Regions from separate parts of the Acidaminococcus hominis genome, predicted to be linked through region 1. Evidence: riboswitches for the same ligand, from Rfam matches in the RefSeq annotation. Region 1 holds a riboswitch; each other region holds the start of a gene.

Region 1 (10,381 bases):
CTGATTGACGACCACAGCTATGTGGTGCTGTTGGATCTGAAGGGAAAGGAAATTTCCTCTCCCCAGCTGGCGGAGAAGCTGGACCGCTGGATGGTGGAGGGGGTCAGCCATCTGACCTTTGTCATTGGAGGCCCCTTTGGCTATACGGATGACCTGCGCCGGCGGGCGGATTTCCGCTGGAGCTTTTCACCCCTGACCTTCACCCACCAGATGATCCGGGTTCTTCTGCTGGAGCAGATCTACCGGGCCTTCAAGATTCTGCGCAACGAAAAGTACCACCATTAAGCGGTTTTACTCTATTTTATCAGGTACAGGGCACCTGTCCCGTTTGAGGACAAAGCACCGAGGGGAGTTATTCATTCATGGAAAAAGCAAAAGTGTATTTTACGGATTTTCGCTGCCCAGTGGGTACCAGCATGCTGACCAAACTCCAGCGGCTGTGCAAAGTGGCCAAAATGAACAGCATTGACTTCGAAGGCAAATATACGGCTGTGAAGATGCATTTTGGCGAATTGGGCAACCTGGCCACCATCCGGCCCCAGTATGTCAAGGCGGTTACGGACCTAATCAAGGAATGGGGCGGCAAACCCTTCCTGACAGACTGCAACACCCTGTATCCGGGCAGCCGGAAAAACGCCCTGGACCATCTGGAATGTGCCGCCTTAAACGGCTACAATCCTACCACCACGGGCTGCCAGGTCATCATCGGGGACGGCCTGCGGGGCACCGATGAAGTGGAAGTTCCCGTACCCAATGGGGAATACATCAAAAAGGCCAAAATTGGCCGGGCCATTATGGATGCGGACATTGTGGTCAGCCTGGCCCACTTCAAGGGTCATGAATCTACCGGCTTTGGCGGCGCCATCAAGAATATCGGCATGGGCTGCGGCAGCCGGGCCGGGAAAATGGAACAGCATTCCTCCGGTACTCCCAAGGTGGACCCGGAGCTGTGCCGGGGCTGCCGGCACTGTGCCAGCGAATGCGGTTCTGACGCCATTGAGTACATTGACAACAAAGCGTTTATTCACGAAGACCTGTGCGTAGGCTGCGGCCGCTGCATTGGGGCTTGCAGCTTTGACGCCATCCAAACGGTACAGTGGGATGCCAACGAGCTGCTGGATCGGAAAATGGCTGAGTACACCCTGGCTGTGCTCCACGGCCGGCCCAGCTTCTTCATCAACTTTGTTATGGACATTTCCCCCAACTGCGACTGCCACGGGGAAAATGACGCACCCATTCTGCCCAACATCGGCATTTTTGCTTCCACCGATCCCATTGCCGTGGATCAGGCCTGCGCCGATGCCTGCCAGAAGATGCCGCCCCTGCCCAACAGCCAGCTGTCCGACCACCTGGCCGAAAAGGGCTGGGAGGAGCACCACGACCATTTCCTGGACAGCAACCCCCTGGTGGACTGGGAAACCACGCTGGAACATGGCGTGAAGATAGGCCTGGGCACCCGGGAATACGAACTGGTCCGGATGTAACTGTTTCCTTTTACGGTACATAAGAAAAGTTGAGTGTCAGATTGGAGAGGGTGCCCTTTAGGGGGCCCTCTCCTTTGTGTTATAATGGAACCATTCTAGAACGTACGGAGGAGCTTATGTCTGATTATGTAATTTCTCCGGTGTACCCTTCTGACACCCGCACCAATGCCCAAGTGAATGCACTGCTGGAGCAGGAAGGAATCCGCCGGGATGCCAATTTGGATTATACCTGTGTCATGTTTGACCAGGATTACCACGCCGTAGCCACCGGCAGCTGCTTTGGAAATACCCTGCGCTGCATGGCGGTGGATCACCACCATCAGGGGGAAGGCCTGATGAACGAAATCGTTTCCCATCTGGTCCAGCGCCAGTTTGAACAGGGCCATACCCACCTGTTCCTGTACACCAAATGTTCGTCCGCCAAGTTCTTCGGGGACCTGGGCTTTTACGAAATTGCCCGGGTGGAAGACCAGGTGGTATTTATGGAAAATAAGCACGATGGCTTTGCCCACTACCTGGACCAGCTGGCCCAAAGCAAGGTGGAAGCACCCCGGGTGGCAGCCGTGGTGATGAACGCCAACCCCTTTACCCTGGGACACCAGTACCTGGTGGAAAAGGCCGCCCAGGAAAATGACCTGGTGCACTTGTTCATGGTCAGCGAGGACGCCAGCTTCTTTCCCTATACGGTGCGCAAGCGCCTGATTATGGAAGGCACGGCCCATTTGAAGAATATCCGCTACCACGACAGCGGTCCCTACATCATCAGCCAGAACACCTTCCCCAGCTACTTCCAAAAGGATGAGGAAGCGGTAATCCTGAGCCACGCCAACCTGGACCTGGCCATTTTCACGAAAATTGCTGCCCGCATGGGCATTACCGCCCGCTACGTAGGGGAGGAACCCACCAGCCTGGTGACCGGGCTCTACAACCAGGTCATGGCCAAACGGCTGCCGGAAGCGGGGATTGGCTGCGTCATTGTGCCCCGGAAAACCCAAAACGGCATTGTGGTCAGTGCTTCTACCGTGCGCCGGGATATCCAGCAGGGCAACTGGGACGAAGTGAAGGCCCTGGTGCCGGAGACTACCTGGAACTACCTGCGCAGTGAGGAAGGCCAGCCGGTGGTGGACAAAATCCGGGCCGGCAAGAATGTGGTCCATTACTAAAAGGCAGCCCCGGCCTTTCTCCGGGAAGGCTGGGTTGACTATTGCTTTTTTTGATACAGTTGTATATAATGTTTTATTGCAAACTACATATTGCTCATCAAGAGTGGCGGAGGGAATGGCCCAATGAACCCACAGCAACCATGGCGTAAGCCAACGGTGCTAAATCCTACAATGCGGTTTTTCGATTGTGAGATGAGAGCCTATATACTCTCTCTCAATGGGGAGTATTTTTTTTACTCAAGGAGGAACTATGAAAAAGTTTTTTACATCTGAATCTGTAACGGAAGGCCATCCTGATAAGATTGCCGACCAGATTTCCGACGCAGTCCTGGATGCCATCATCGCCCAGGACCCCAATGCCCGGGTTGCTTGTGAAACCCTGGTAGCCACTGGCCAAATCCATGTGGTAGGGGAAATTTCCACCAGCTGCTATGTGGATATTGCCAAAATTGCCCGGCAGACCGTAATGGACATCGGCTATGACCGTGCCAAATACGGCTTTGACGGAGCTACCTGCGGGGTGCTGCTGTCCATCGACGAACAGTCCCCGGATATTGCCATGGGCGTGGATGAATCCGACGAAGCCAAGGGCGGCAACCAGGACGACGATGAAAAAATCGGCGCCGGCGATCAGGGCATGATGTTCGGCTATGCCACGGACGAAACTCCGGAATATATGCCCCTGCCCATTTCCCTGGCCCATAAGCTGGCTTACCGGCTGGCCCAGGTCCGGAAACAGGGAATCCTGGATTATCTGCGGCCGGATGGCAAGACCCAGGTTACCGTGGAATATGATGACGACAAGCCGGTCCGGGTGGATACCATCGTAGTTTCTGCCCAGCACAGCGAAAAGGTTTCCATGGAACAGCTGCGCAAGGACATTTTGGAATACGTTATCAAACCGGTGGTTCCGGCAGAATTGCTGGACGAAAAGACCATTTACCACATCAACCCCACCGGCCGTTTTGTGATCGGCGGTCCCCAGGGGGACTCCGGCCTGACGGGACGGAAAATCATCGTGGATACCTACGGCGGCATGGCTCGTCATGGGGGCGGCGCCTTCTCCGGCAAGGATCCCACAAAGGTGGACCGGAGTGCTGCCTACGCAGCCCGCTACGTGGCCAAGAACGTGGTGGCTGCCGGTTTGGCCAAGAAATGTGAAATCCAGCTGGCCTATGCCATCGGCGTAGCCCGCCCGGTTTCCATCGCGGTCAACACCTTTGGCACCAATGCCATTCCGGAAGAAGAAATCGTGGAACTGATCAGAAAGAACTTCTCCCTGACCCCGGCCGGCATCATCAAGAGCCTGGATTTGAGAAGACCCATCTACCGCCAGACCGCAGCCTATGGCCACTTTGGCCGGACGGATGTGGACCTGCCTTGGGAACATCTGGACAAGGTAGATGTTTTGAAAAAGGCTCTGCATTAAAATGAAGTATGCAAAGGTTGCCATTAATTTGCCGGTAAAGAATATGTTCCGGCAGTTCACCTACCGGGTGCCGGAAAGCATGGACTTTCTGGACGAAGGCTGGCGGGTAGTGGTGCCTTTTGGCTCACAAATGCTGGAAGGCTTTATTGTGGAGGAGGACCGGGAGCCGGACCTTTCCCTGGACCTGAAGGCCATTGCCGATGTGTTGGGCACGGCGCCCTGGTTTGATCAGGAGATGCTGGCCACGGCCCATTGGCTGTCCCAGTACTATCTCTGTACCTTGGCGGAAGCCCTGCGCCTGTTTATTCCAGGCAAGAGCAGTGTGGCCGTCACCGGCCGTTACCAGCCGGAACCGGATTTTGCCGGAGAATTGACCAAACCGGAGCAGGAGTTCTACGATTATCTGCTGCTTCGGGGCGGCCGGTCCCGGAAGGAAATCTGCCGCCTGGACGGAGGGGAAAATGCCCTGAAGGGACTGATCACCAAAGGGGCAGTGAGCCTGTCCTTCGCAACCAAATACAAGCTGCGGGAAAAGACCGAACGTACCCTGCAAAGCACTGCCGCAGGGCGCCAGGCCCTAAAGGACGGCCTGATCCGGGGTAAAAGCCGGCAGGCCGCCCTTTCCCTATTACCGGAAAAGACCGTGCTGACCAGCCACGAACTGCAAGCCAAGGGCATCTCCAACGATGTAATCCACGCTCTGGTGCTTTTGGGCTATCTGGAGGAAGGGCAGCGCCGGGTGCTGCGGGACAGCTACGAGCATCTGGAGGCACCCCGGGAAAATTTGCAGCTGACTCCGGAGCAGCAGGCTGCGGTGGAAGCGGTGGACCGGGCCAGAACGGAAAAGGAGCCCCAGACCTTTCTTCTGGAAGGCATCACCGGCAGCGGCAAGACGGAAGTCTACCTGCGGCTGACCGACCGGGCCGTCCGGGCCGGGCAGCAGGTGATGGTACTGGTGCCGGAAATTGCCCTGACCGGGCAGATCGTGCGGCGTTTTAAGGCCTGGTTCTCGGACCATGTGGCCGTGGCCCACAGCAAGCTGTCCGCCAATGAGCGGGCGGACGTGTGGGAGAGAATGCGCTCCGGCCAGGCACGGGTGCTGATTGGGGTCCGCTCAGCGGTGTTCTGCCCCTTTGAAAATTTGGGCCTGATTATCATCGACGAGGAACACGAAGGTACCTACAAACAGGAAACCCGGCCCAGCTATCATGCTCGGCTGGTGGCCCAGTACCGGGCACATTACCGGAAGGTGCCGGTGCTTTTGGGCTCGGCCACCCCGGACCTGGAATCCTATTATTACGCCCGGAAGGGGAAATATACCCGGCTGCGGTTGACCCAGCGGGCCAAAAGCGGCAGCCGCCTGCCCCAGGTATCCATTGTGGACATGCGGGCGGAGCTGCAGCAGGGGAACCGGTCCGTACTTTCGGGAGAACTCCGGGAAAAACTGGAGCAGACCGTCCAGCATGGGGAGCAGGCCATTGTGCTGCTAAACCGCCGGGGCTTCTCCACCTTTGTGCTGTGCCGGGATTGCGGGGAGGCCATTACCTGTCCCCACTGCGCCGTTTCCCTGGTGTACCACGCCAAGGACCAGCTGCTGAAATGCCATTACTGCGGCTATACCATGCCCGTGCCCCACACCTGCCCCAACTGCGGCAGCAAGCGGATCAAGTTCTTTGGCACCGGCACGGAAAAGGCCGAAATGGAAATCCAGGAGCTGTGTCCGGGGGTGCATCCCATTCGCATGGACCAGGATTCCACCTCAGCCAAATTTGCCCACGAGCGGATTCTCAGGGCCTTTGGCAAGCAGGAGTACAACGTGCTTTTGGGCACCCAGATGGTGGCCAAGGGCCACGACATTCCCAATGTGACCCTGGTGGGCATCCTTAGCGCTGATGCAGCCCTGAACCTGCCGGACTTTCGCAGCGGGGAGCGTTGTTTTGCCCTGCTGACCCAGGCTGCGGGCCGGGCCGGCCGGGGGGACAAACCTGGCCAGGTGGTGTTTCAGGCCTACGATGCGGAAAATCCCATTCTCCAGCTGGCAGCCAAGCAGGACTATGAAGGCTTTGCCAAGCATGAACTGGACCAGCGGCAGGAGCTGAATTATCCGCCCTTTACCAAGATGCTGAAGATTACCGTCCAGCACAAGGAAATGGAAACGGCCTTTTCCACTGCCCAGCGGGTGGTGAACAATCTGGAGGCCTGGCAGTTGGAAACCCAGGCGGAAGTAGAAATCCTGGGCCCCTTCCCTGCCATTGTGCCTATGGTAAAAGGAATTTATCGAATCAACATCCTGCTAAAAAGTCATAAAATGGAGCCCGTAAAGGAATGGCTGCGCCAATCGGAATTTTGGGCCCAGCCCAGCCTGTCTTTTGACGTGGATCCCATCAGCGTGATATAGTAAAAGTATTACTTCATTCTATTTTATGGAAGGAGCAACTCCCATGAAAAAAATTCGTACGGCTTTAGCCCTGGGCGCCTGCCTGACGGCGCTGTCTGCCGCTGCCTATGCGGCACCGGCTTCCCCGGTGACTGCGGCCCCCGGTAAAACCGCTGTCCAAAGTCAGGAGGGAACCATGACAACTGTCAAAGAATATATTGCCCAGGGGAAAATCACCCCGGCTGCCGACAAAAGCGGCAGCGGCCGGATTGATTTGCAGCTGAGCAAACCGGAAATGACCTATACTTCCGGGGTAGTTTACGCCCAGGTGCCCAGCCGGGGCTACGAGAACGTACCCCTTACTATGGACATCATTCGTCCCAAGAACCCCAAAACGCCTCTGCCGGCAGTTATTTTTGTCACCGGGGGCGGTTTTATCAACGCCAACAAGGATAATATGCTCAGCCGCCGGGTGGAACTGGCCGAAAACGGCTACGTGGTGGCCAGCATCAACTACCGGGTGGCTCCTACGGCCCAAATGCCCCAACCCCTGGAAGATGTGAAGGCGGCGGTCCGCTTCCTTCGAGCCCACGCTGCCCAGTATAATGTGGACAGCAAACATATCGGTCTGTGGGGCGGCAGTGCCGGCGGCTATTTGGTGGCCATTGCCGGTACCACCAACGGCACCAAGCAATTCGACAAGGGGGAATACCTGAACCAGTCCAGTGATGTCCAGGCCGTTTTTGACGAATATGGCCTGTCCGACCTGACCAAGATTGGGGCAGACTATTCGGAAGCCGTACAGAAGCTCCACGCTTCGGACGGGGCTACGGAAAACCTGTGGCTTAACGGTTCTTCCGTTTTTACCGGCCATGCAGGGAATGTGTCTTCCGACCTGAAAAAGGCAGAAGCCGCCAACCCCATTACCTACATTTCCTCCAAGACCCCGCCGTTCCTGTTGATGCACGGGGATAAGGATGTGGTGGTATCGCCCAGCCAGACGGAAATCCTCCATAAGGCCCTGGTAGAGAAGGGCATCGATTCCACCCGGTACGTGGTTACCGGCGCCGCCCACGGGGGCGTGTACTGGTACCAGCCGGAAGTAATGGAAGTGGTGCTGGAATTCTTTAACCGGACGCTGAAAGGATTGTAATTGCACAAAAAAAGGGAACTGCCTGGGCAGTTCCCTTTTTCTATACGGAGTTTTCTAGGTAGTACAGCCGCTTTCCAGGGCTTTCCGGATTCCATCCAGGTTCAGTTCCTTTCCCTGGAGCAGGCTATCAATCCGCAGCCGGGTCAGTGGCGTGTTGCTGAGATTCTGGACCTTGGACAGGGCCTGGCGCATTTTCTCCGACAGGGGTTTTTGGCCGTCCGACCAGGATTCCAATACGTCCAGGGCATCGGACCGGTTGGCACTGCTGCCGCTGGTCAGGCTCCGTTCCAGCAGGTCTTCCCCCTGTCCTGGGAAGTATTCCAGGGGATGGAGCATATCTGCCAGCTGGCCCTTTCCTTTTAGGTAGTCGTCCAGATGGAGCCGGGCAAAGGCCAGCACGTCTTTCACATCCTGGTCATTGGCCTGCCACAGCAGGGGCCGGTACAGGGTGGTCAGGCTGGGCTGCTCTTTGAGCAGCCGCCAAAGTTCCGGCTGGATATCAATGTCCAGGATGGCGGCCATTTCGATGACCGGCAGGTTGGCTTCGCCTTCCGGGGTGAGAAGGGCTGCCAAAATCTTGGGCCGCCAGTCCACGGAGCTTAACAGGGCGTTAAGGGAATCCAAAAGGATTTGGCACTGGATGGCCGACAGGGCAAAGTAGAACTTTTTCTGGAGCATGTACTGGATGGCTGCCGCCATAGCTACCAGGGAGGAGGCTACGGCAATATCCAGGTAATGGTCCGCCGCCTGGGAAAAATACTTGGGCAGCAGGGTAAACAGGTCCACCTTGTTTTCCTGGGGCAGCAGGTCTTCCTGGATGCATTCCAGCAGGTACTGGAAGTAATCTGCCAGGAGCCGGGTAATCCCCAAAAACAGGGGGTGGGACAGGCTCTTTTGGTCCAGGAACTTTTCCAGGTCCAGATGTTCCAGCACCCATAAGGGCAGACTGGGGTCGTGGACGGTGAGCTTCAGCCCCTTCATCAGCAGCCATTCCTGGGAGGCCCGGGTGGTGAAGTGGAAATGCTTGATGGCACAGACCCGGCCCCAGCCCGTGGTGTGAAGCAGCAGGACCCGCAGGTCGTCCTGGTCCAGGCTGTCACTGTCCTCCAGGGCCTGGAGGACAAATTTGGTGAACTCCTCGCAGCGGGCCAAAAGCAGCAGATCCTGTTTCAGGGCTTCTGCTTCCGGTTTGCCCCGTTTGTTCTTTAAAAAGGCTCCGGCAGCAATCACCGCGAATTTTACCGCTTCCCGGTCCGTGGCTTGGTACAGCCAGGTTTTGGTCAGCTTCCACAGGCTGGGGGAGTAGCGCAGGTGGGTGACCCGCCGGCTGAGCTTATCGAAATACAAGATGCAGGGGGCGTGGGTAACCCGCTGGTACAGGCTGAGGGCTGCTTCCGGGCTGGGTTTCTTCTTGTAGCGCTGGAGAGCCTGGTAGATGTCCAGGTACAGTGCTTCCCCGGACTCCCCGGCTTCCGCCTCGTCGTCCAGCAGGTACAGGTCTTTCATGCCCGGCAGGGGAAACATCCCGGCGGACAGGGAATCCGGCGCCGTATCCGGTAGGTTTTTCAGGGTAAAGAAGCCCTGGGGAGTCAAATGTTCTTTTATGAAATTGAATAGGCTGGGGCCCTGGAGCCAGGGCAGTCCGTTTTGCATTTCCATGGTGCCCTCCTTTTCTGTCTGACGGCGGGCGGCCAGTCAGACCTTGATGGGGCCCTGCCTCATCCTTGGGCAGGCGGCCTTAGCCCGAGCCTGCAGCTGCAGAACCTCGGGCGGGGAGAGCTGTGACGCAGCAGCCTAGCTTGCAGCTGCTTTTCACAGTACGGGTGCTGAATATTTTCCTTGTTATTTTATATATTCTATGCGCACCCTTGAAAACCCTTCTTTTTAAGGGATTTTTGGAAAAATCATCTCTAAAACTTTACGTATAGGGCAATTTTTCGGAAATTTCCCAGATTCCTGGAGAAACCGGGCTGTGGGCTGGTGATTTTTTGCCATTCAATGGTATAATATAGGTTAACGGTAAAATGGTAATAAAAGATATAGGAGCGATGCATATGGCAATCTATAATATTGTAAAAGTTGGGGCGCCCATCCTGCGGGAAAAGGCAGCTCCGGTTACCCGTTTTGATAAAAAATTGGCCAAGCTCATGAAGGACATGGCGGAAACCATGTACCGGGCCAACGGCTGCGGTCTGGCAGCTCCCCAGATTGGTCTGGGCAAGCGCATTGTGGTCATTGATGCTGGAGATGGCTATGGCATTCGGGAGTTTGTGAACCCGGTACTGTCTGACCCCGTGGGGGAAGAAGTGGACGAGGAAGGCTGCCTGAGTGTACCCACCTACGAAGGGGAAGTAGAGCGGGCGGCCCAGATTACGGTCACCTATCAGGACGCCAAGGGCACCCACTACCGCCTTACGGCCCAGGGCCTTTTGGCCCGTGCTCTCCAGCACGAATGTGACCATCTGGAAGGCATTTTGTTTATTGATAAGGCCATCAGCCTGACGGCCAAACCCAAGGAAGAGGAACGCATATGAAAATTGTTTTTATGGGAACCCCGGAATTTGCGGTGGCCAGCCTGAAAGCCCTGGTGGAAAGCGGCCAGCATGAAATTGCGGCGGTGGTCACCCAACCAGACCGTCCCAAAGGCCGGGGACACAAGGTGATGATGTCCGCCGTCAAGGAATATGCCCTGTCCCAGAACCTGCCGGTACTTCAGCCGGAACGGGTGAAGACCCCGGAATTTTTGGAAGCGCTGGAAGAACTGGCCCCGGAGCT
Region 2 (10,381 bases), 720 kb from region 1:
TCCAGGTCCACATACCGTCTGCCCTTTTGGGACGTATCCACGCAGACAAAGCGCTGGGGCTGCTGGTCAAAGGAATTGGCAAAGCCCGGCACTGCAAACGAGCACAGCAGCATCAGCACCAAAAAGAATTTCTTCATAAGTCTCGCCTCCTCAAATGTGAATAAGGTGTATTTTTATTATAGCATAGAATTGCAAGAAAATTCCTGGGATTTATCGCTGCCAAAAGGGAGCAGGGGGAACACAAAAAAATGCACCAGCCGCAGCTGGTGCACCAAAAATCCCTACTTACAATCCTTATTTAATTTTATTCTTGTTCAGCTTGCTGGAGAACCGGTTGCCGCAGGACTGCACCAACTGCACCAGGGCAATCAGCACGATAACCGTGGCCAGCATGGTGTCGGCCTGGAACCGCTGATACCCGTAGCGGATGGCCAGGTCCCCCAGACCGCCGCCGCCCAGGGCGCCGGCCATAGCCGAGCTGCCGATCAGGCTGATGATGGCCAGGGTAATCCCCAGCACGATGGAGTGCATGGCTTCCGGCAGCAGCACCTTCCAGATGATTTGCAGGGGAGAGGCCCCTACAGACAGGGCTGCTTCAATAACCCCGTGGTCCACTTCCAAAAGGGAGGACTCAATAATCCGGGAAATAAACGGAGTGCAGGAAATGGTCAGGGGCACAATGGCTGCGGTGGTCCCGATAGAAGACCCGACAATAATACGGGTCAGGGGAATAATGGCAACCATCAAAATGATAAAAGGCGTGGAACGGGTGGCGTTGACAATGGCGCCCAAAATCCGGTTCACCACTTTGTTTTCCATAATATGGCCCTTGCCGGTCACCGTCAGGATAACCCCCAAAGGAATCCCAAACAACGTAGCCAGAGCGGCGGAAACCACCACCATGTAGCAGGTTTCCCCCAGAGCCTTGATTAGCAGATTCATCATATTAGGAGACATAGCCAATTACCTCCACCTTCAATTGCTGCTTGGCCTGGAGATAATCCAGGGCCTCCTTCATATGCACCTCGTCGCCTTCCAGCTCTACCAGCAGCGTCCCGTAGGGGGTGTTCTGGAGGCTTTCAATGTTGGCGGTGAGGATGTTCACGTCAATATCAAACTGCTTGATCAGCACGGAAATCACCGGTTCTCCGGCGCTTTCCCCAATAAAGGACAAGCTGACCAGCGCCTTGTTTCCCGGCTGGTAGACCTTTTGGATGTTCATCTGTTTTACGAAATCCGGCAGGTCGTTGTGCTGGATGCTGGCCACAAATTCCTTGGTGGTGGCCTTCTGGGGATTGGTGAACAGGTCGAACATGGTGCCTTCTTCAATGATTTCCCCGTTTTCAATAACGGCAACCCGGTCGCAGATTTCCTTCACCACATTCATCTGGTGGGTAATCATCACGATGGTAATGTGCAGCCGCTTGTTGATGTTCCGGAGCAGGTCCAGAATGGATTCCGTGGTTTGGGGGTCCAGGGCGGAGGTGGCTTCATCGCACAGCAGCACCGTAGGGTCGGAAGACAGGGCCCGGGCAATGCCTACCCGCTGCTTCTGGCCGCCGGACAGCTGGGACGGATAATGGTCCGCCCGGTCGGTGAGGCCCACCAGTTCCAGCAGGGGATCCACCTTCTTTTTGATGGCAGCCTTGTCCAGCCCTTGGATTTCCAGGGGGAAGGCAATGTTGCCGTAAACGGTCCGGCTGCTCAGCAGGTTAAAATGCTGGAAAATCATGCCGATGTTCTGCCGGGCTTTCCGCAGTTCCACCGGGCTCATGGCCGTAATGTCCTGGCCGTCCACAATCACCTTGCCGCTGGTGGGTTCCTCCAGCCGGTTGATGCAGCGGACCAGGGTGCTTTTGCCGGCCCCGGACAAACCGATGATGCCGAAAATTTCACCTTCATTAATAGACAAGTTGATATCTTTCAGGGCGTGCAGGTCCCCGGAGCTCGTGTGATAGATCTTGTCAATGTGCTGCAGCTCTATCATAAAATATGTCCACCTCCATACAATAAAAAAACCTCTTCACTCAATATGAAGAGGAATGCGTTTGGCTTAATCATCTTCATCTTTCAGGCTGCACCTGATGGACTTAGCACCGTTCACAAAGTGATGGTTGCCGTAACATCATCGGGCCAGTCCCTCCGTTACTCTTGATGAATCCGTGTGGATAAATGATACTCTGTTATGTACAGTTTGTCAATGTGTTTTGGCAAAAAAAGCCTCCAAAGTGGAAAAATGTCAAAGTTTGGTAAAAACTAGAAAAAATACTTGACTTTATTACTTCATCGGAGTAAAGTACTAAATCAGTAAAGAGGTAAAGCGAGATCGGCATTCGGTCCATTTCATAAACCAAACCTGGAAACACCTAGAAAGGGGTACCAACATGATTATTCAAGCAGGTTACAACAAAAAAGAACTTCTGCAGCTGGCTGACGCGTTCCTCACCCTGGAGAACAAGGAAATGTGCCTGGCCTTCCTGGAAGACATCTGCACCCCCAACGAGCTCAAGGCCCTGGGCCAGCGGCTGGAAGTGGCGGTGCGTCTTCATCGCGGCGAAAATTATGCCAAGATTGTCAAGGATACGGGCGCCAGCAGCACCACCGTTTCCCGGGTTAATCGCTGTTTAAACTATGGGGCAGGCGGCTACCAAACCGTCATTCCCCGTATTACCAAAGGAGAAGAAAACGCATGAGTACTAACATTTTGAGAATTCCCTATGGAACCAAAGATATCCTGCCGGGAGAAGCCCGGCTGAAGCGGAAAATGGAGGACCAGATTGCAGACAATTTTCTGTCCTGGGGCTATGACGAAGCCATTACCCCCACCTTTGAATACGCAGACACCTTTGCCCTAAGCGGCGCCGGCATTACGGAAGAAAGCATGAAGTTCATGGACCGGGAAAGCCGCACCATGATCCTGCGCACGGAAATGACCACCCCGCTGGCCCGGATGGTAGCCACCCGGCTCAAGGCTGACAAGGGCATCAAACGGCTGTTCTACATTGCCAACGTGTTCCGCCACGAACAGACCCAGGCCGGCCGCCAATGCGAATTCAGCCAGGCAGGCATCGAGCTCATCGGGGCAGCGGCTCCCATGGCGGACGCCGAAGTCCTGGCCCTGGCCGTCAGCAGCCTGAGGGCCGCCGGCCTGACGGATTTTCTCCTGAGCGTCGGCCACAGCGGCTTTTTGGCAGGGCTCATGGAAGAAGCGGAGCTTACCGGCACCCGGGCCGAATTTGTCAAGCACATGGTGCTGAGCCACAACGCCGTGGGCCTGAAGGAAGCTGCGGATTCCTACATCCGCAAGCCCGTGAAGGAACTGTTCCGGGAGCTGCTCTACCTCCAGGGCGGCGTGGACCTTTTGGACCAGCTGGAACGCCAGGTTTCCAATGAAAAGAGCAAGGAAGCCCTGCGGAACCTGAAAGCCATCTACCAACTGGCTTCCGCCTACGGCGTAGGGGACTACCTGTCCTTTGACCTGTCCCTGATTCGTGACTTTGATTACTATACCGGCATGGTGTTTGAGGCTTATGCGCCCCATATCGGTTTCAATATCTGCGGCGGCGGCCGCTACGACAAGATGATGGAGAACTTCGGGGCTCCGGCACCGGCCACGGGCTTTGCCATGGGCATCGACCGGATCATCCTCAGCCTCCAGCGGGAAGGCAAGTTCAACCAGGAATCCAAATGGGATATTTACGTAGCCTGGGCCCCCGGTCATCAGCAGCAGGCCATTGCCAAAGCCATGTCCCTGCGCGCAGACGGCAAGAACGTGAAGGTTGCCACCGACGCCCTGACCCCGGAAGAAGCGGACAAGGCCTGTGCAGCTAACCGCTGCGAAGCTGTAGCATACGTACGATAGGAGAGCTGTGAAATGGACTATTTAACGATTGCATTGCCCAAGGGCAAACTGTTTGCCAAATCCGTGGACTTGCTGGCCAAGGTAGGCTACGCCGCCGAAAACGTGGTGGAAAATTCCCGGAAACTGGTGATTACCAATGAAGAAACCAAAGTAAAATTCATCATCGTGAAAACCGTGGACTTGCCCACCTACGTGGAATACGGGGCCGCCGATATCGGCATCATCGGCAAGGACGTGCTGCGGGAAGAACAAAAAGATATCTACGAACTGCTGGATATGGGCTACGGCGCCTGCCATTTGATGATGGCCGTGCCCGAAGCCAAGCAGCTGCCCAACCTGACCGACTACGCCCATATGCGGGTGGCCACCAAATACCCCCATTCTGCCTCCGAGTTTTTCGAAAAGCTGGGCATGCAGATGGAAATCGTCAAGCTCAACGGCTCCATCGAGCTGGCCCCCATTGTGGGCCTTAGCGAACTGATTGTGGATATTGTCGAAACCGGCCGCACCCTCCGGGAAAACAAACTGAAGGAAATTGCTACCGTGTACCCCAGCTCCGCCCGGCTCATTGCCAATAAGGTCAGCTTCAAAATGCAGTATGACCGGATCAAGAAACTGGTGGAAGACCTGGAAACCGTACTCAAGGAGGAAGAATAAATGAAAGTATTGGATGAAAGAAAAAGCACTGCGGCCGAGATCAGCCGTTTACTGGAAAAGAAATCCTTTGATGAAGTAGAACTGTCCCCGAAAGTCAAGGCTGCCGTAGAAAAACTCTTTGGCCGGCCTCTTACGGCGGCAGAAGAAGTGGATATGATCGTAAACGACATCCGCAAGGAAGGGGACGCCAAGCTGTTCGCCTACACCAAAATGCTGGATGGGGCGGACTTGAATCCTGAGACAATCAAGGTCAGCGAAGCCGAATTTGCCGAAGCCGAAAAGGCCGTGGACCCCAAGACCATGGGTGCCATCAACCGGGCCATTGCCAACGTGCGCAAGTTCCACGAAGAACAGCTGCCCAAAACCTGGCTGACCCCCCGGGCCTATGGCTCCTTCCTGGGCCAGAAAATGACCCCGGTGGACTCCGTGGGCATCTACGTGCCCGGCGGCACCGCAGCCTATCCTTCCTCCGTGATTATGAACGCCGTTCCTGCCAAGGTAGCCGGCGTGCCCCGGATTGTCATGGCAGCCCCGGCTGGCCGGGATGGGAAAATGAACCCCTACGTACTGGCCACCGCCAAAGCCATCGGCATCACCGAAATCTACAAAATGGGCGGCGCCCAGGCAGTAGCGGCCCTGGCCTTTGGGACGGAAACCGTGCCCAAGGTGGAAAAAATTACCGGCCCTGGGAACATCTTCGTGACCCTGGCCAAGAAAGCCGTCTACGGCCACGTGGATATCGACATGCTGGCTGGCCCCAGTGAAATCCTGATTGTAGCCGACAAAACCGCCGACTACCAATACCTGGCTGCGGACCTGCTGAGCCAGGCCGAACACGACCCCCTGGCCTGCGCCATCCTGATTACCGACGATGAAAAGCTGGCTAATCAGGTAGCCGAAGAAGTGGAAGTCCAGCTGGCCCGGCTGCCCCGGCGGGAAATTGCCGCCCAGTCCCTGGCCGCCCAAGGCAAGATCATCCTGGCCAAGGATATGGAAACCGTGGTGGAAATGGCTAACCTGTCCGCCCCGGAACACATGGAAATCAACACCAAGGAACCCTTTGCCCTGGTACCCTATATCCGCAACGCCGGCGCCATCTTCCTGGGAGCCTACTCTCCGGAACCCCTGGGCGACTACTATGCCGGCCCCAACCACATTCTGCCCACCGGCGGCACTGCCAGATTCTATTCGGTACTGAATGTGGAAACCTTCATGAAAAAGACCAGCATCATTTCCTATACCAAGGAAGCGCTTTCTGAAGCCGCCGATGACATTATTGCCATGGCCGAAGCCGAAGGGCTCCAGGCACACGCCAATGCCATCCGCATCAGAAAGGAAAAACAACTGTAAGAACCTGGCTCAAAAAGTTTAGAAATATTGGGAGGAAGTATTATGACGGAAATCAAGGCACGGGCATGCTTGTCCAAATTTGAAGATTATCAGGTAGAAACGGTACCTGATGCAGATATTATCGTAAACGCCAACGAAACCAACTGGGACCTGACCCCGGAGCTCCGGGTAGAGCTCCAGACCCGGATCAGCGAAAACGCCTTTAACCGGTACCCTACCATGCACGGGGAAGAATTGTCTGAGCAGATTGCCAAGGCCCTGGGCGTAGACCCGGCCACGGTGGTCATTGGCAACGGTTCCAGCGAACTGTTGGAAAAAGCCTGCTTTGCCTTTGGCGGTGCCGGCACGAAAATTGCCTATCCGTCCCCGTCCTTTTCCATGTACGAAACCTACGCCGTACTGGGGGACGCAGAGCCCATCGCCTTTGCCCTGACCCCGGAAGGCTTCATTGACCCGGACGCGGTCATCGCCTTCTGCCAAAAGGAAAAGCCCAATGCGCTGATCATCTGCAACCCCAATAACCCCACCGGGAACTTTAACCCCCGCAGCGACATGGAAAAAATCATCCGCAATGTGGACTGCCTGGTGATTATGGACGAAGCCTACCTGGAATTTTCCAAGGAAGACGGCCAGGTGCTGGCCAACTCCACCTTGGAGCTCACCAAGGAAGTGGACAACCTGCTGGTGCTGCGCACCTTCTCCAAAGCCTACGGCCTGGCCAACCTGCGGATTGGCTACGGCATTGGGAGCCCGGCAGTGATGCGGGTACTCAAGAAAGTGCTGCTGCCCTATACGGTAAACGGCGTGTCCATCCTGACCGCCGGCCTGGTCTATGCCAAGCCGGAAGTGCTGGCCCAGCGGGTGCGGGCCGTGGTCAAGGGCCGGGAATACCTGCGGGAGCAGTTTACCGCCCTGGGCTTTAAGGTCCTGCCCTCTGCCACCAACTTCATTCTGGTGCTGCCCCAGGGCAAGGTACTGGACAACCTGGCTGCCCAGGCTGGCAAAAGCGGTGCAGAACCCGCTGCCAAAGCCAAGGCCGCTGGCTCCTACCTGTTCAAGCAGTTATTGAAACGGAAAATCCTCATCCGGGACTTCTCCCAAAAGGACCAGCTGCCGGGAGGCCTGCGGATTTCCATTGGCACCGCCCAGGAAAATCCGGAAATTATTGCAGGCGTCAAAGCCATTTTGGCCCAAGGGGAGGCATAAATCATGCGGGAAGGTTTGGTGGAACGCAGTACCAAAGAAACCCAGGTGAAGGTCCAGGTGAACCTGGACGGCTCCGGGAAAGCAGATATTTCTACAGGCATTGGCTTTTTTGACCATATGCTGACCCTTTTGGCGGTCCATTCCTTTATGGACCTGCGCATTGAGGCCCACGGGGACCTGGAAGTAGATTCCCACCACACCGTGGAGGACGTAGGCCTCTCCCTGGGCAAGGCCCTGCGCCAGGCCCTGGGGGACAAGGCGGGCATCCACCGCTACGGCAGCTGCCTGCTGCCCATGGACGAAACCCTGGCCCAGGTAGCCCTGGACTTCAGCGGCCGCCCGTTCCTGGTGTGGAACGCCGAGATTCCCCGGGTCAAGCTGGGCAATTTCGATACCGAAATGGGAGAGGAGTTCTTCCGGGCCGTAGCCGTGGAAAGCGGCCTGACCCTCCACGTGAACGTGCCCTACGGCAAGAACACCCACCATATGCTGGAAGCCATTTTTAAAGGATTTGCTCGGGCCGTGGCAGAAGCCGTGGCCAAGGATCCCCGGGTCCACGGGGTCATGAGCAGCAAGGGGGCATTATGAGCGAGCAAGTGGTCATCATCGATTACGGCAGGGGCAACCTGCACTCAGTATATAACGGCCTGGTAAAGGTCGGCGCAAAACCCGTGATTTCTTCGGACCCCAAGGTCATTGCGGACGCCCAGCGGGTAATCCTCCCGGGCGTAGGCTCCTTTGGGGACTGCATGCACACCCTGGAAAACCGGGGTCTGGTGCCGGTGATCCAGGAAGCCCTCCACAGCGGCAAGCCCTTTTTGGGCATCTGCCTGGGCGAGCAGCTGCTGTTTGAAGGCAGCGAGGAAGCCCCCGGCGTCAAGGGCCTGGGCTTTTTCAAGGGCCAGGTGAAGAAAATCGTCACCCCCTTTAAGATTCCCCACATGGGCTGGAACCAGATTCAGGTAGTGAATCCTTCTCCTCTCCTGACGGAAGCAGACGGCCAGTACGTGTACTTCGTCCACAGCTACCATGCAGTGCCCGAGGACCCCAGCATCATTACCGCCGTGTGCGATTACGGCGCCCAGATTACGGCTTCTGTAGGGAAGGGCAGTGTCCAGGCCTTCCAGTTCCACCCGGAAAAATCTTCTTTTGCGGGTCTTGCCATGCTGAAAGCCTTTAAGGAGTGGAAATTATGAACATTTATCCTGCCATCGACCTAAGGGGCGGCAACTGCGTCCGCCTGGTAAAGGGCGATTTTTCCAAGGAAACCATCTACAGCAATAACCCCGGTGAAATGGCCGCCAAATGGGCCAAGCTGGGAGCCTCCTGCATCCACGTGGTGGATCTGGACGGCGCCCTGGCCGGAGAAAGCAAGAACCTGGCCTCCATCGACGCCATTATCGCCCAGGGGAAGATTCCCATTGAGGTGGGCGGCGGCATCCGCACCCTGGAACATATTGACCGACTGCTCTCCCGGGGCGTTCACCAGGTGATCCTGGGCTCCGTGGCCGTCAAGAACCCGGCCCTTGTAAAGGAAGCCTGCGCCAAGTATCCCGGCCGGATTGTGGCCGGTATTGACGCCAAGGCCGGCATCGTAGCCGTGGAAGGCTGGGAAGCCAGCGGCCATATGCGGGCCGAAGACCTGGCCAAGGCCATGGCAGACGCCGGCGTCAGCCGCATCATCTTTACGGACATTGCCCGGGACGGCATGCTTACCGGCGTCAACGTGGAAGCCACCGTGCAGATTGCTAAGGCATCCGGCCTGCCTGTTACCGCTTCCGGCGGGGTGGGCAGCCTGGAAGATTTGCGGGAACTAAAAAAAAGAGAAGCAGCAGGCATAGAAGGGTGTATTATAGGTAAGGCGTTATATACTGGCGCCATTGACCTTCGCCAGGCTGTGGCAATCGCAAAGGAGGCCTGAGCATGCATACGAAACGGATCATTCCCTGCCTGGACGTAAAAGACGGCAGGGTGGTAAAGGGCACAAATTTTGTTAGTCTCAGAGACGCAGGGGACCCGGTGGAACTGGCTTCCCTGTACGAAAAGGAACAGGCGGACGAGCTGGTATTTTTGGATATCACCGCCTCCCTGGAAAAACGCAAATCCATGGTGGACGTCATCGAGCGCACTGCCCGGGAAGTGTTCATGCCCCTGACCGTTGGCGGCGGCATTACCTCTATTGAGGATATGCGGGCCGTACTCATGGCCGGTGCGGACAAAACTTCCCTGAACAGCGCTGCGGTCAAAAATCCGGACCTAATCCGGCAGGGGGCCGAAGCCTTCGGCAACCAATGCGTGGTACTGGCCGTAGATGCCAAAAAACGCGGCGAAAACTCCTGGGAAGTCTACATCCATGGGGGCCATACCCCTACGGGCCTGGACGTGCTGGAATGGGTGAAACGGGCAGTGGACCTGGGCGCTGGGGAGATACTTCTCACCAGCATGGACGCCGACGGCACCAAGGACGGCTTTGATATCCCCCTGACCCGGGCCGTGGCCGACGCCGTTCCCGTCCCGGTAATTGCTTCCGGCGGGGCCGGCTCCCTGGACGACTTTTACAAGGTGCTCACTGCCGGCGGTGCTGACGCTGCCCTGGCTGCCTCCGTGTTCCATTACGGGACCTTTACGGTGCGGCAGGTGAAGGAATATTTGCGCAGCAAAGGAGTGGAAGTTAGACTATGAAAATTGATGTAAGTCATTTGAAGTTTGACGACCGGGGACTGATTCCTGCCATTGTTCAGGACTACAAGACCAACCAGGTGCTGATGCTGGCCTATATGAACGGAGAATCCCTGGCCCGGACCGTAGAAACCGGCTATACCTGGTTCTGGAGCCGCAGCCGGCAGGAACTGTGGAACAAGGGCGCCACTAGCGGTCATACACAGCGGGTGCTCAGCATTACCTACGACTGCGACGGGGATACCCTGCTGGTGAAGGTGGAGCAAAAGGGCGCCGCCTGCCATACCGGCAGCTACTCCTGCTTCTTTAACCCCCTGTGGAACAGCGGCTCCGGCGAAAGCCTGCCGGTCACCGAAAAGAACCTGCCCCAGGTGCTGGACCAGATGTATGCCCTGATTCAGCAAAAACAACTGGCCCGGACCCCGGACAAACCGGCCCAGGGCCAGCAGGACTGGATTCTGAAGAAACTGGGTGAAGAATGCACCCGGACCCTCCTAGCCTCCAAAAACGACAGCCGTGACCAGGTTGTTTACGAGATGGGCGATTTATGGTATCATTGCTTAGTGCTGTTGGCCTTCCACAACATTACCTCGGAACAAATGCTGGCGGAAATGGGCGGGAAAAAGG
Region 3 (10,381 bases), 900 kb from region 1:
TTGGACTGCTGTTGTTGTGGGAAGGCAGCGGCCTGCGGCCGCAAATACTTGGATAAACTTCCTTCGTCGCCTTGCGGCGACACTTCCTACACTCTTGCAGGAAGCGTTCTAGGAATGTACTGGTCAATTGGTAATCGTTAGTATAGTGTCACCACTACATTAACTATCAAACCACCTGCTGCACAGACCAGCACCGTCCCCCATCCAGGTTTTAGCGGCCTACGGCCGCTTGCCTTCCACTTACCTGTTCGTCACTTGGTACGAACAGGAAAAGGGGAAGGTCGGTCCTGCCCTAATTCTAAAGCAGGACCGGGATGGGGTTCTCCCCTTCTCTTTTTGGTTTTCTTTAGGATACGGCAGAATTCTAACCAACTTCTAAACAGATTGACAACATCCTGTGAAATTTTGTCCTCTTTATGTAAATAGGGAAAGGCCCTCCTGGGTGGTGTTGGCCCGGGAGGGTCTTTTTCAGCTGCAGCAAGGGATTTCTGCAGCTGCGTTCTAACGGGCTGCCCAGCTGGGAGGTTTCTTTCAGCTTGGCAGCGGGAAATTACTTGGTAGGTATTCTCCCCCATCATTGTGCAAACTGGGAGTTATACAGTTGTGTATAGAAGCCGTTTTGGGCCATGAGGGTGTCGTGGGTGCCTTGTTCGATGATTTTGCCGTCCCGCATCACAAGAATCTGGTCGGCGCTGCGGATGGTGGAGAGTCTATGGGCTACGATGAAGCTGGTGCGGCCTTTCATGAGTTTGGCGAAGGCGGCCTGGATTCTCAGTTCGGTGCGGGTATCGATGGAGCTGGTGGCTTCGTCCAAGATGAGCATGGGCGGCAGGGCCAGCATGACTCTGGTGATGCACAGGAGTTGTTTCTGGCCTTGGCTCAGGCTGTCATCGTCCACTACGGTATCCAGGCCCTGGGGCAGCCGGCGGATAAATTCCCAGCTGTGGGCTTCTTTGGCGGCATGGATGATTTCTTCTTCGGTGGCGCCGGGTTTGCCAAAGGCGATGTTCTCCCGGATGGTGCCCTGTTTCAGCCAGGTTTCCTGGAGGACCATGCCGTAGGTTTTCCGCAGGGAATGGCGGTCCACGGTCTGGGTATCCTGGCCGTCGATGGAGATGGTGCCCTGGTCCACGTCGTAGAAGCGCATCAGCAGGTTGATGAAGGTGCTCTTGCCGCAGCCGGTGGGTCCTACGATGGCGGTGGTTTGGCCGGGTTCTACGTGGAAGTTGAAGTCTTCGATGAGTTTCTTGTCTTTTACGTAGGAGAAGTACACGTGCTGGATATCCATTTTGCCGTCTTTAAAGGCCAGCTGCGCCTGGGGATCCGGGCTCTGGGGCTGGGCGTCGATGAGGGTAAATACCCGGGCGGCGCAGGCCATGGCGTTTTGGAGCTCGGTGACTACGGAGCTGATGTCGGTAAAGGGTTTCATATACTGGTTGGCGTAGTACAGCAGTACGGTCAGGTCGCCTACGGTAATGGTGCCGCTGAGGATCCGGAAGGCGCCCAAAAGGGCCACCAGGGCGTAGATGACGTTATTGACGGCACGGGTGGAGGGGTTGGTCAAGGAGCTGTAGAACAGGGCGTGCTGGGTATAATGCTGCAGGTCTTTGTTCAGGACGTCAAATTGTTCCGAGGCTTTGGCTTCGTGCCGAAAGGCCTTCACCACTTTTTCGCTGCCCACCATTTCGTTGATCAGGGCGGTCTGGCGGCCCCGAACGGCGGTCTGCTGGCGGAACATATGGTAGGAATGGGTGGCGATAAACTTGGCGGCGAAGAAACTGACGGGGGTCAGCACCACGATCATCAGGGAGATTTCCACGTTCTTGGTGAACATGATGTACAGAGTCACCAGGATGGTGATGATGCCGGTAAACAATTGGGTAAAGCCCAGCAGCAGGCCGTCAGAGACCTGGTCCACATCGGCAATGACCCGCTGCACCAGGTCGCCGATGCTCTGGCCGTCCAAATAGGACAGGGGGAGCACCTGGATTTGGCGGATGGCCTTGGCCCGGATATCCCGGACGGTGCGGTAGGTCAGCCGGTTGTTGATGAGGTTCATAATCAGGGTGGCCAGGCTGGACAGGGCCACCAGGGCGATAATCCGGGTAAGATACCGGCCTACCAGGGCGAAGTCCACCCGGCCGGCACCTACGATGCCGTCGATGGCCCGGCCAAAGAGCACGGGTACGTACAGCTGCAGCACCACGCTGACGCCGGCCAGCACGATGCTAAGGACCAGAAGAATCCGGTAGGCGTCAATGACGTTCAGGACTTTTTTCAGGGTGGTCAGGCTGGTGACGTTTTCGTCCTGGGGCAATTCTTCCAAGAGCTTTTCGTCTTCTTGGTTCAGGTTCTTTTTGTCCGTCATAATGCTGCCTCCTCGTCATCCAGTACCAAAGGCCGGTCTTTAGGCCGTTCTTCCGGGTACTGGGAATAATAGATTTCCTGATATACTTCACAGTTCTGCATAAGCTGGTCGTGGGTCCCCTTGCCCACCAGTTTGCCGTCGCTGAGCACCAGAATCTGGTCGGCGTAGCGGACGCTGCTGGTGCGCTGGGACACGATGAATACGGTCATATTGCCTTCCAGCTTTTTGATGGCCTGCCGCAGTTTCAGGTCGGTGACAAAGTCCAGGGCGCTGGCGGAGTCATCCAGAATCAGGATATCCGGCTTCCGCACCAGGGCCCGGGCAATGGTCAGCCGCTGTTTCTGGCCGCCGGACAGGTTCCGGCCGTTCTGCTCCAGCTGGTAGTCCAACTGGCCGGGCTTACCCTCCACTACCTCATGGGCCTGGGCAGTATCTATGGCCTGCCACAGTTCCTCGTCGGTGGCGTCTTCCTTGCCCCATTTCAGGTTGTCCCGGATGCTGCCCTCAAACAGGGTAGCCCGCTGGGGCACCACGCCGATGCGTTCATGCAAGGCGCCTTCTGCGTAATCTTTGACGTTCTTGCCGGCGATTTCCACAATACCGGAGGTGGCGTCGTAGAACCGGGGAATCAGGTTCACCACGGTGGATTTGCCGCTGCCAGTACCGCCGATGATGCCGATGGTCTCACCGGGCTGGGCGGCAAAGTCTATATTGGTAACGGCTTCGGCGCCGGAGCCTGCATAGGCAAAGGACACGTGCCGGAAGGCTACTTCGGGTACTCCTGCCTGGGGCTTGGTTAGCTGCACACCCGCTTTGGGGAAGTCCATGCCGGGCTTTACCTGCATGACGGATTCCAGCCGCTCAGCGCAGGCAATGGATTTATTGATGGTAATGATCAGGGCTGCCAGTTTTACCAGCTCGATGATCATCTGGGCCATGTAGTTGTAAAGGGCTACTACATCGCCCTGGGCCAGGCCGCCCAGGTTCACCCGCAGGGCGCCTTCCCGAATCAGGACCACGGTAGCCAGGTTCACCAGCAGGTAGGTGGCCGGGTTCATCAGGGCGGAAAGTTTCCCTACGGTTTCGTTCATATGGGTCAGAAATTCGTTTTTTTCATCAAATTCCTTGACTTCGTCCTTTTCCTTACAGAAGGCCCGGATTACCCGGACGCCGGTGAGGTTTTCCCGGGTGGTCCCCAGGAGCCGGTCCAGGGCCTGCTGGGCTTTGGTGAAAAGCGGAATGCTCTTGATCATAATGCCCAGCACCACAGCGCTAAGGATGGGAATGGCCACCACGAAAATCAGGGCGCAGCGCACATCAATGGTGAAGGCCATGACCATGGAGCCAAACACCACGAAGGGGGACCGGAGCAGCAGGCGCAGGGCCAGGTTGAGACCGGTCTGGACCTGGTTCATGTCGCTGGTCATCCGGGTAATCAGGGTGTCCGTGCCCAGGGTGTCCAGCTCGGTATAGGACAGCGCCTGGATGTGGTCGAACAGGGCTTGGCGCAGGCTGGTGGTAAAGCCCACGGCACCTTTGGCAGCGTACCACTGGGCGGTAAAGGAGAAGCCCACTTCCAAAACGGCCAGTCCCAGCATCAGCCAGAAGCACAGCCAAATGTAGTGGGTATTGCCGCCCACAATGCCTTTGTCGATGATGTCCGCCACCACCAGCGGCACCAATAGGCTCATCAAGGCTTCCAATAATTTAAAGAGCGGTGCCAGCACGCACTCTTTTTCATACCCCTTAAAATAGGGCCATAAGGTTTTCAACATTTTCTTCACCCCTCATCAATTTCTGTACTTATCATAGCACGGGAGATGGTATATAATTTATATATCATCTGTGTATATCTATTTAATTTCTATATAGGAGGAAGCGCTATGAATTCAGAACAGCTGATTTGTTTTGCGGCGGTGGTCCAGGAAGGCACCATTTCCGGGGGTGCCCGGCGGCTGAACCTGTCCCAGCCTCCGGTGTCCCTGCAAATCAAGAATCTGGAGAAGGAATGCGGGGTAAAACTGCTGGAACGGGGAGCCCGGCAGATTCGGCTCACCGAAGCCGGAAAGGTGCTGTACGACTACGCCCAAAAGATACTGGAGCTGCAGCAGGCAGCCCAAAGCGATATGCGGAGTTTTCAGGCGGGAAACAAGGGTAGTCTGCGGCTGGGAATCATCTCCTCCGGGACTGGGGAAAAATTCCTCAAGGGTCTGACCCACTTTACCCTGGAGCACCCGGACGTGCCCTTCCAGGTGTATGAGGCCAATACGTATGGGCTCCTGGAGGCTCTGGATAAGGAAAAAATTGAGCTGGCCCTAATCCGCACCCCCTTCCCTGCTGCCGGATTGGAACGGACGGTACTGACCCAGGAAGCCTTTGCGGCGGCGGGGTCAGCCACCATGCTCTACGGCCTGCCTGACACCCTGACCCTGAAGGAGCTGGCGGGGCGGCCGCTATTGGTGTACCGGCGGTGGGAAGCCATTCTCCGGGACCTGGGGGACCGCTGGGGGGCGTCCCTCTCCTTCCGGTGCCTCTGCGACGACGCCCGGACCTGCCTCCAGTGGGCGGCCTCCGGGCTGGGCATTGCCCTGGTCCCCGAGTCGTTGCTGGACCTGGCACCGGAGCTGCCCCGGCGGACCGTGAACGAGCCCCAGCTGGTAAGCCAGGTGTGCCTGGTGCGGAAAAAAGGACGGAAGCTGGGGGAAGCGGAAAAGGCGTTTTGGGGAGAGTTTAAAGGGAAAAGCGGGGAATGAAAAGGCGTTCCCGCATAGGAAGAAAAGCCTATACGGGAACGCTGGTTGTGCTTATTTAGGTTTCTTGCATCACCTGCTTGTTTTCTACATCATTTATTGTTAAAATGATGTAGAAAAATTTCCAGGGAGGTGTTGGAATGCGGGATTTTGCCTACGAGGCGATGGTGCAAAAGCTATTGTCGCTGGAACTGCTGCAGCAGCTGACGGCCATTCACGAGTGCAAAGGGCGGCAGGATTTATTTCTTGAAGCAAACAGAGATGAACTGCAACCTCTGGCTGAAGTGGCCCTAATCCAAAGCACCGGAGCTTCCAACCGGATTGAGGGTATTTTCACCAGTGACCAGCGGCTGAAGGAGCTGGTGAGCCACAAGGCGGAGCCCCACAATCGTTCGGAGCAGGAGATTGCTGGCTACCGGGAAGTGCTTGCCACCATCCACGAGAGTTACCCCTACATTTCTCTGTCTCCACGGGTCATCTTGCAGCTGCACCGGGATTTATATTCTTTTTCAGGAAGCAGTCAAGGGGGCAGTTATAAGGACGCGGACAATATGATTGCAGAAACGGATGCGGCAGGAAAGCAGCGTACGCGGTTTGTCCCGGTTCCTGCTTTTCAGACGGCAGAAGCCCTGGAAGCCTTGTGCGCCAGTTTCAACCAGGCCTGGCAGGAGGAAAAAATCGACCGGTTGCTGCTGATTCCCCTATTTGTGCTGGATTTTCTGTGCATTCACCCGTTTAATGATGGCAACGGTCGGATGAGCCGGCTGCTCACTACCCTGCTGCTGTACAAAGCGGGGTATATTGTGGGCAAGTATATCAGCCTGGAGATGATTATCGAAAATTCCAAGGAAACGTATTACGAAGCGCTCCAGGCCAGTTCCACGGGCTGGCACGACAACCAGAACACCTATGCACCGTTTTGCAGTTACTTGCTGGGAGCTATTCTCAAGGCGTACCGGGAGTTTGAGAGCCGGGTGGAGTATTTGGGAGCCAAAAAGCTGTCCAAGACGGAGCGCATCAAGGCGCTGCTGGACCAGACCGTGGGCATCATCACCAAGAAAGAGATTATGACCCGCTGTCCGGACATCAGCAAGATTACCGTGGAACGGACCCTGTCCCAGCTGCTGCAGTCGGGGTTGCTCATCAAGGTAGGCCAAGGGCGCAATACGGGGTATGTGCATAAAGGGTAGGGAAATTAAAAAATCGCCTTGCAAAACCAATTGATTTTGCAGGGCGATTTTTAGTTCTTAATACAGTTTCAACAGTTTTTCGAAGAATTCCACGCTGGGGCGCAGAGCGTCCATGGGGATTTTTTCGTTGACCTGATGGGCTTCGCCCCACCGGGCGTCTTTCTTGTGGGCGGAGAAGCGGAGCACGTCCTGGGATACGTTCCGGTAGTACCGGGTGTCGGTGGCACCCAGCATGAGAACGGGGATCATCAGGACTTTTTCTCCATACATTTCGTGGAGAATCTTCTCGGTAAGCCGGAAGGCGTGGCTGTCCGGGGTGGAGGTTGGCGTGGGGGTCAGGCCAGAAATGTGCTTAATCTTGACTCCTTCCGGCAGGAACTGGGTAAAGTATTTCTGGACGGATTCCACGATATCGCCCTGAAGCACCCGGACGCTGAAGCCGGCTGCAGCATGGGAGGGCAGCACGTTGGGCTGGGTGCTGGCAGAAGCCATGGTGAAGGCAATGGTGGTATGGAGCAAGGCGTCCAGGGCCGGATTCTGCTTGGCCAGGGCGCACAGGTCCTCCCAGCGTCCTTCAGGGTCGGCGTAGATTTCTTTGATGCCTTCGGGCTGCAGGGGTGCGCTGGCAATCAGCTGGTCCTTGGCCAGAGGGGTCAAGCGGTACGGGAAGGGATGGGTTTCGATGTTCACAATGGCTTTGGCCACTGCGCCCAGGGCCGTTCCTGCACCGGGCTTGCTGGAGTGGCCGCCGGGGGAATCTTTGTAGATTTCGTAGTTCACGGCAGTTTTTTCGCCCAGGCCAATGCGGGCGGACAGCCAGCCATCTTTTTCCGGCTGGATAAAGCCGCCTTCATCAAAGATGGTGCCAATGCGGATGCCTTTTTTCTCCAGGTTTTCGGCCAGGCGCTGGGCAGCGTCGGTATCGTTTTCCAGATACACTTCTTCTGCGTAGCCCAGGCTCAGGTACAAGTCGTAATCCGGGCGCCAGCCTTGGGCCAGGAGGTTTTCCACGGCTTCCAGCTCGGACAGCAGCAGGTGCTTGCAGTCGGTGGTACCCCGGCCGCAGACGCAGCCGTCAATAATATCCCCGGAGAAGGGGTCAAATTTCCATTGGCTCCGGTCGCCGATTTCCACCACGTCCTGGTGGCTCATGAGCAGCAGGGGCTGCTTGCCGCTGCCGGTTCCTTTCAAATGGAATTGGAGACCGGCCTGCCCCACTTTGTCCAGTTCCATGAGCTGGTAAATATGGGGGTAAAACTTTTCAAACAAGGCATGGAGTTTTTCAAATTCCTGCCAATCCACCTTGTTCACGTCGGAGTTGGACACGGTGGCACAGCGAATCATGGCCTGCAAATGCGCAGCCAGTTTTTCATCTTCTTGGGTCAAACTCACTTTTCAGCACCTTCTCACCATGCAGGGATCAAGTTGCCCTTGCAGTTTTGTTCGATATATTCTTTGACAGCCGGGCTTTGGAAAATCTTCACGAATTTTTGGTAGGTGGGGTTATCCTTGTCTTCTGCCCGGGCGGCGATGATGTTCACATAGGGGCTGGTATTGTCTTCTTTGGCAATGGCCAGGTCCTGGGACAGGCCGGCGGAGTTGGCGTAACCGGCGTTGACCATGCTGGCTGCGGTATCATCCAGGGAACGGGGCAGCTGGGCTGCTTCCAGTTCGATGATTTGCAGGTGCTTGGGGTTGTCGGTAATGTCGTTGACGGTCAGGCTGGTAGCTGCTACGTTGGGGTTTACTTTGATCAGCCCCAGTTTGCTGAGCATCAGGATGGCACGGCCGCCGTTAGAGGGATCGTTGGGAATGCCAATTTTGTCCCCATCTTTCAGTTCGTTGATGTTCTTGATTTTGGTGGAGTACAGACGCAGGGGAGCCAGGTAGGTCTTGCCGATGCTCACCAGGTTGGTGCCGCTCTTTTTGTTGAAGGCCACCAGGAAGGGTTCATGCTGGTAGGAGTTCAGGTCCAGTTCTTTGCTGGCCAGTGCCTGGTCGGGGGTCACGAAGTCGGAGAAGACTTTGACTTCTACGTTCAGGCCCTGTTTGGCAGCTTCCTTCTTTACTACTTCCATGATTTGTTCGGAGTCGCCGGGGGTAATGCCCACGGTAATGGTCTTCTTTTCGGCTGGTGCCGCAGACTTGTCGGCGGTTTTGTCGTTGCCGCAGCCGGTGAGCAGGCTGGCTGCTGCCAGGACGGAAACCAGTCCCAGCAATACTTTTTTCAGTTTCATACACATCTCTTCCTTTCTTTTTTTGAATGACTTAACCAGAACAGTTTTTTCTAGCGTGAAGGTATGAAAAAAACGTCATCTGAAAAGATGACGCTGCCTTTGTGCGGTTTCATCTTTCAGGTTGTTCCCGTTGGATTTGGCACCTTCCCTTCCGGGGGTTGCCGCAGCTTCATAGGGCCAATTCCCTCCGCTGCTCTGGATGAAGTATTCAGTTTATGAAGAAATCATACTATAAAGAGGGGATATTTGTCAACAGGGTTTTGGAGGGAGGGAAACACATCGGACCAGTTGGTGCGGCCAATGTACCTGAAGTGTGCTGGTGCCGGGAATCCCCCTATTGCCGGTTGCGGCATTTTCCCTGAAAAGGAAAATGCTATCCCCTTTTGGGGCTAGTGCATGAAGGACGGTAGTCCAACTAGGTCAAAATCTCGAACGTAAAGCAATCTCTAGCTGTAGAAAACTCTGTACCGGATTTTTGGTCGACGTTCTCAACGAGTGTAGTACAGGTATCTTGGTTTTGAACCCCATCCTGGCATTGCCTTCGGCAATGCCTTCCTTCCCCTTTACCTGTTCGCATAGCGAACAGGTAAAGAGAAGGCAAATCGCGGCCAAGGGCCGCGAAAAACCGAGTAAACTTCCTCCGTCAGCCTTTGGCTGCCACCTCCTTAGTGGTTCGCCGTGTTCCAATCAGCAGCGTCCTTACGGACTTGCTTCTTGGACGGCTATCACATGGGGCACGTGTACCAAACAGCTTCTAGAATACCTGTGACGCTGTTTGGACGTGACCGCAACGCTTGAAGGGGGCTTTAAAGGAAAATGCGACACCTTCTCAGTAGTTCGCTGCTAGCTGTTCATCTTCGTCTTGCAGACTAGATTCACAGGCAGCTATCACATGGCTCGCATACACCAAACAGCTTTTGGAATACCCGTATCGCTGTTTGGACACGACCGCAACGTTTGCAGAAGGCATACTAACCCCCCACTGGTCATTTATTAATCAATAGTATAGCGGTTATTACTACATTAGCTTTCAAATCTCCACTACTATCGACCAGCACGTCCGCATCCATGTTTTTGTGGCGCTTGCGCCACATTGCCTTCCACTTACCAGTGCGTTGCTCGGCACGCACTGGAGAAGGGGAAGGTCGGTCCTGCCCTGGTTCTAAAGCAGGACCTGGTTGGGGTTCCTGTTCTGCCATATATTCCATCTTGATTCCTCAACAACTTGAAGCAATTTTTGTTTTCATCCCCCCATCCCCGCTGACCGCACGTCCATTTAAAGGCTCCAACCTTTGGGAGACGCATCCGGTCCGCCATAACATGGGTCCAAAGGCGGGCCGGCTAATGCGTCCCCTGTGATAGCGGCCTGCAAAGCAAGTCCGTAGGACGTAGCTGCGCAGCTAGCCGCGAACCACTAGGGGGGAGCTGGCAGCCACGCTAGTGGCTGACTGAGCGGGGATTCCCGGCACCACATCACTTCAGGTCCATTGGCCGCAACAACCCGCCAGCCCCCTGTGAAAAAGCGTCAGTTATTCTTTCGAACAACTGACGCTTTCGTGGGGTTTGTTTTCTTACTTGACTTAGCTTTTTCTCTATTTTTTAATCTGGCTGCCGTACACGTCCCGGAATACGTGCTGGGCTTTGTCGTCTTGGTCGTTGACCCGGAGGCGTTCGATTTTATGCCGGTCGTTGTCTTTGCCGGAAACCCGGTCTACCCGGAAGTGGTCGGCTTCTGCGACTTTTTGGATTTCGGGGCCAAATTCACCCAAAGAGCGGCCCATATTGCCATCTACAGGGGCGCCGTTTTGCAGGGCTCTATAGATGATGGCTGCGTAT

Evidence for each region. Region 1 has a riboswitch for S-adenosylmethionine ahead of metK (methionine adenosyltransferase). Riboswitches for the same ligand answer to the same signal wherever they lie in the genome.
Region 2: it holds a riboswitch for S-adenosylmethionine, as region 1 does, so the genes downstream of both, LKE88_RS03820 (methionine ABC transporter ATP-binding protein) here and metK (methionine adenosyltransferase) in region 1, are expected to answer to the same signal.
Region 3: it holds a riboswitch for S-adenosylmethionine, as region 1 does, so the genes downstream of both, LKE88_RS03070 (MetQ/NlpA family ABC transporter substrate-binding protein) here and metK (methionine adenosyltransferase) in region 1, are expected to answer to the same signal.

The regions. Positions count from the first base shown of each region.
Region 1 is NZ_JAKVMG010000001.1:1,630,313-1,640,693, reverse strand. Features, by position in the region: gene rlmH (23S rRNA (pseudouridine(1915)-N(3))-methyltransferase RlmH) at 1-285, shown strand, start outside; gene LKE88_RS07290 (DUF362 domain-containing protein) at 363-1,484, shown strand; gene citC ([citrate (pro-3S)-lyase] ligase) at 1,601-2,647, shown strand; SAM riboswitch class I at 2,739-2,846, shown strand; gene metK (methionine adenosyltransferase) at 2,898-4,076, shown strand; gene priA (primosomal protein N') at 4,078-6,474, shown strand; gene LKE88_RS07270 (alpha/beta hydrolase) at 6,650-7,606, shown strand; gene LKE88_RS07265 (hypothetical protein) at 7,661-9,265, opposite strand; gene def (peptide deformylase) at 9,661-10,140, shown strand; gene fmt (methionyl-tRNA formyltransferase) at 10,137-10,381, shown strand, end outside.
Region 2 is NZ_JAKVMG010000001.1:905,979-916,359, reverse strand. Features, by position in the region: gene LKE88_RS03830 (hypothetical protein) at 1-137, opposite strand, end outside; gene LKE88_RS03825 (methionine ABC transporter permease) at 295-957, opposite strand; gene LKE88_RS03820 (methionine ABC transporter ATP-binding protein) at 947-1,987, opposite strand; SAM riboswitch class I at 2,061-2,161, opposite strand; gene LKE88_RS03815 (YerC/YecD family TrpR-related protein) at 2,385-2,693, shown strand; gene hisZ (ATP phosphoribosyltransferase regulatory subunit) at 2,690-3,862, shown strand; gene hisG (ATP phosphoribosyltransferase) at 3,875-4,519, shown strand; gene hisD (histidinol dehydrogenase) at 4,520-5,869, shown strand; gene LKE88_RS03795 (pyridoxal phosphate-dependent aminotransferase) at 5,912-7,075, shown strand; gene hisB (imidazoleglycerol-phosphate dehydratase HisB) at 7,076-7,663, shown strand; gene hisH (imidazole glycerol phosphate synthase subunit HisH) at 7,660-8,271, shown strand; gene hisA (1-(5-phosphoribosyl)-5-[(5-phosphoribosylamino)methylideneamino]imidazole-4-carboxamide isomerase) at 8,268-8,996, shown strand; gene hisF (imidazole glycerol phosphate synthase subunit HisF) at 8,999-9,757, shown strand; gene hisIE (bifunctional phosphoribosyl-AMP cyclohydrolase/phosphoribosyl-ATP diphosphatase HisIE) at 9,754-10,381, shown strand, end outside.
Region 3 is NZ_JAKVMG010000001.1:725,934-736,314, forward strand. Features, by position in the region: gene LKE88_RS03045 (ABC transporter ATP-binding protein) at 575-2,368, opposite strand; gene LKE88_RS03050 (ABC transporter ATP-binding protein) at 2,365-4,140, opposite strand; gene LKE88_RS03055 (LysR family transcriptional regulator) at 4,252-5,121, shown strand; gene LKE88_RS03060 (Fic family protein) at 5,259-6,308, shown strand; gene LKE88_RS03065 (M20/M25/M40 family metallo-hydrolase) at 6,366-7,700, opposite strand; gene LKE88_RS03070 (MetQ/NlpA family ABC transporter substrate-binding protein) at 7,715-8,545, opposite strand; SAM riboswitch class I at 8,652-8,751, opposite strand; gene LKE88_RS03075 (hypothetical protein) at 9,532-9,753, opposite strand; gene LKE88_RS03080 (S-layer homology domain-containing protein) at 10,138-10,381, opposite strand, start outside.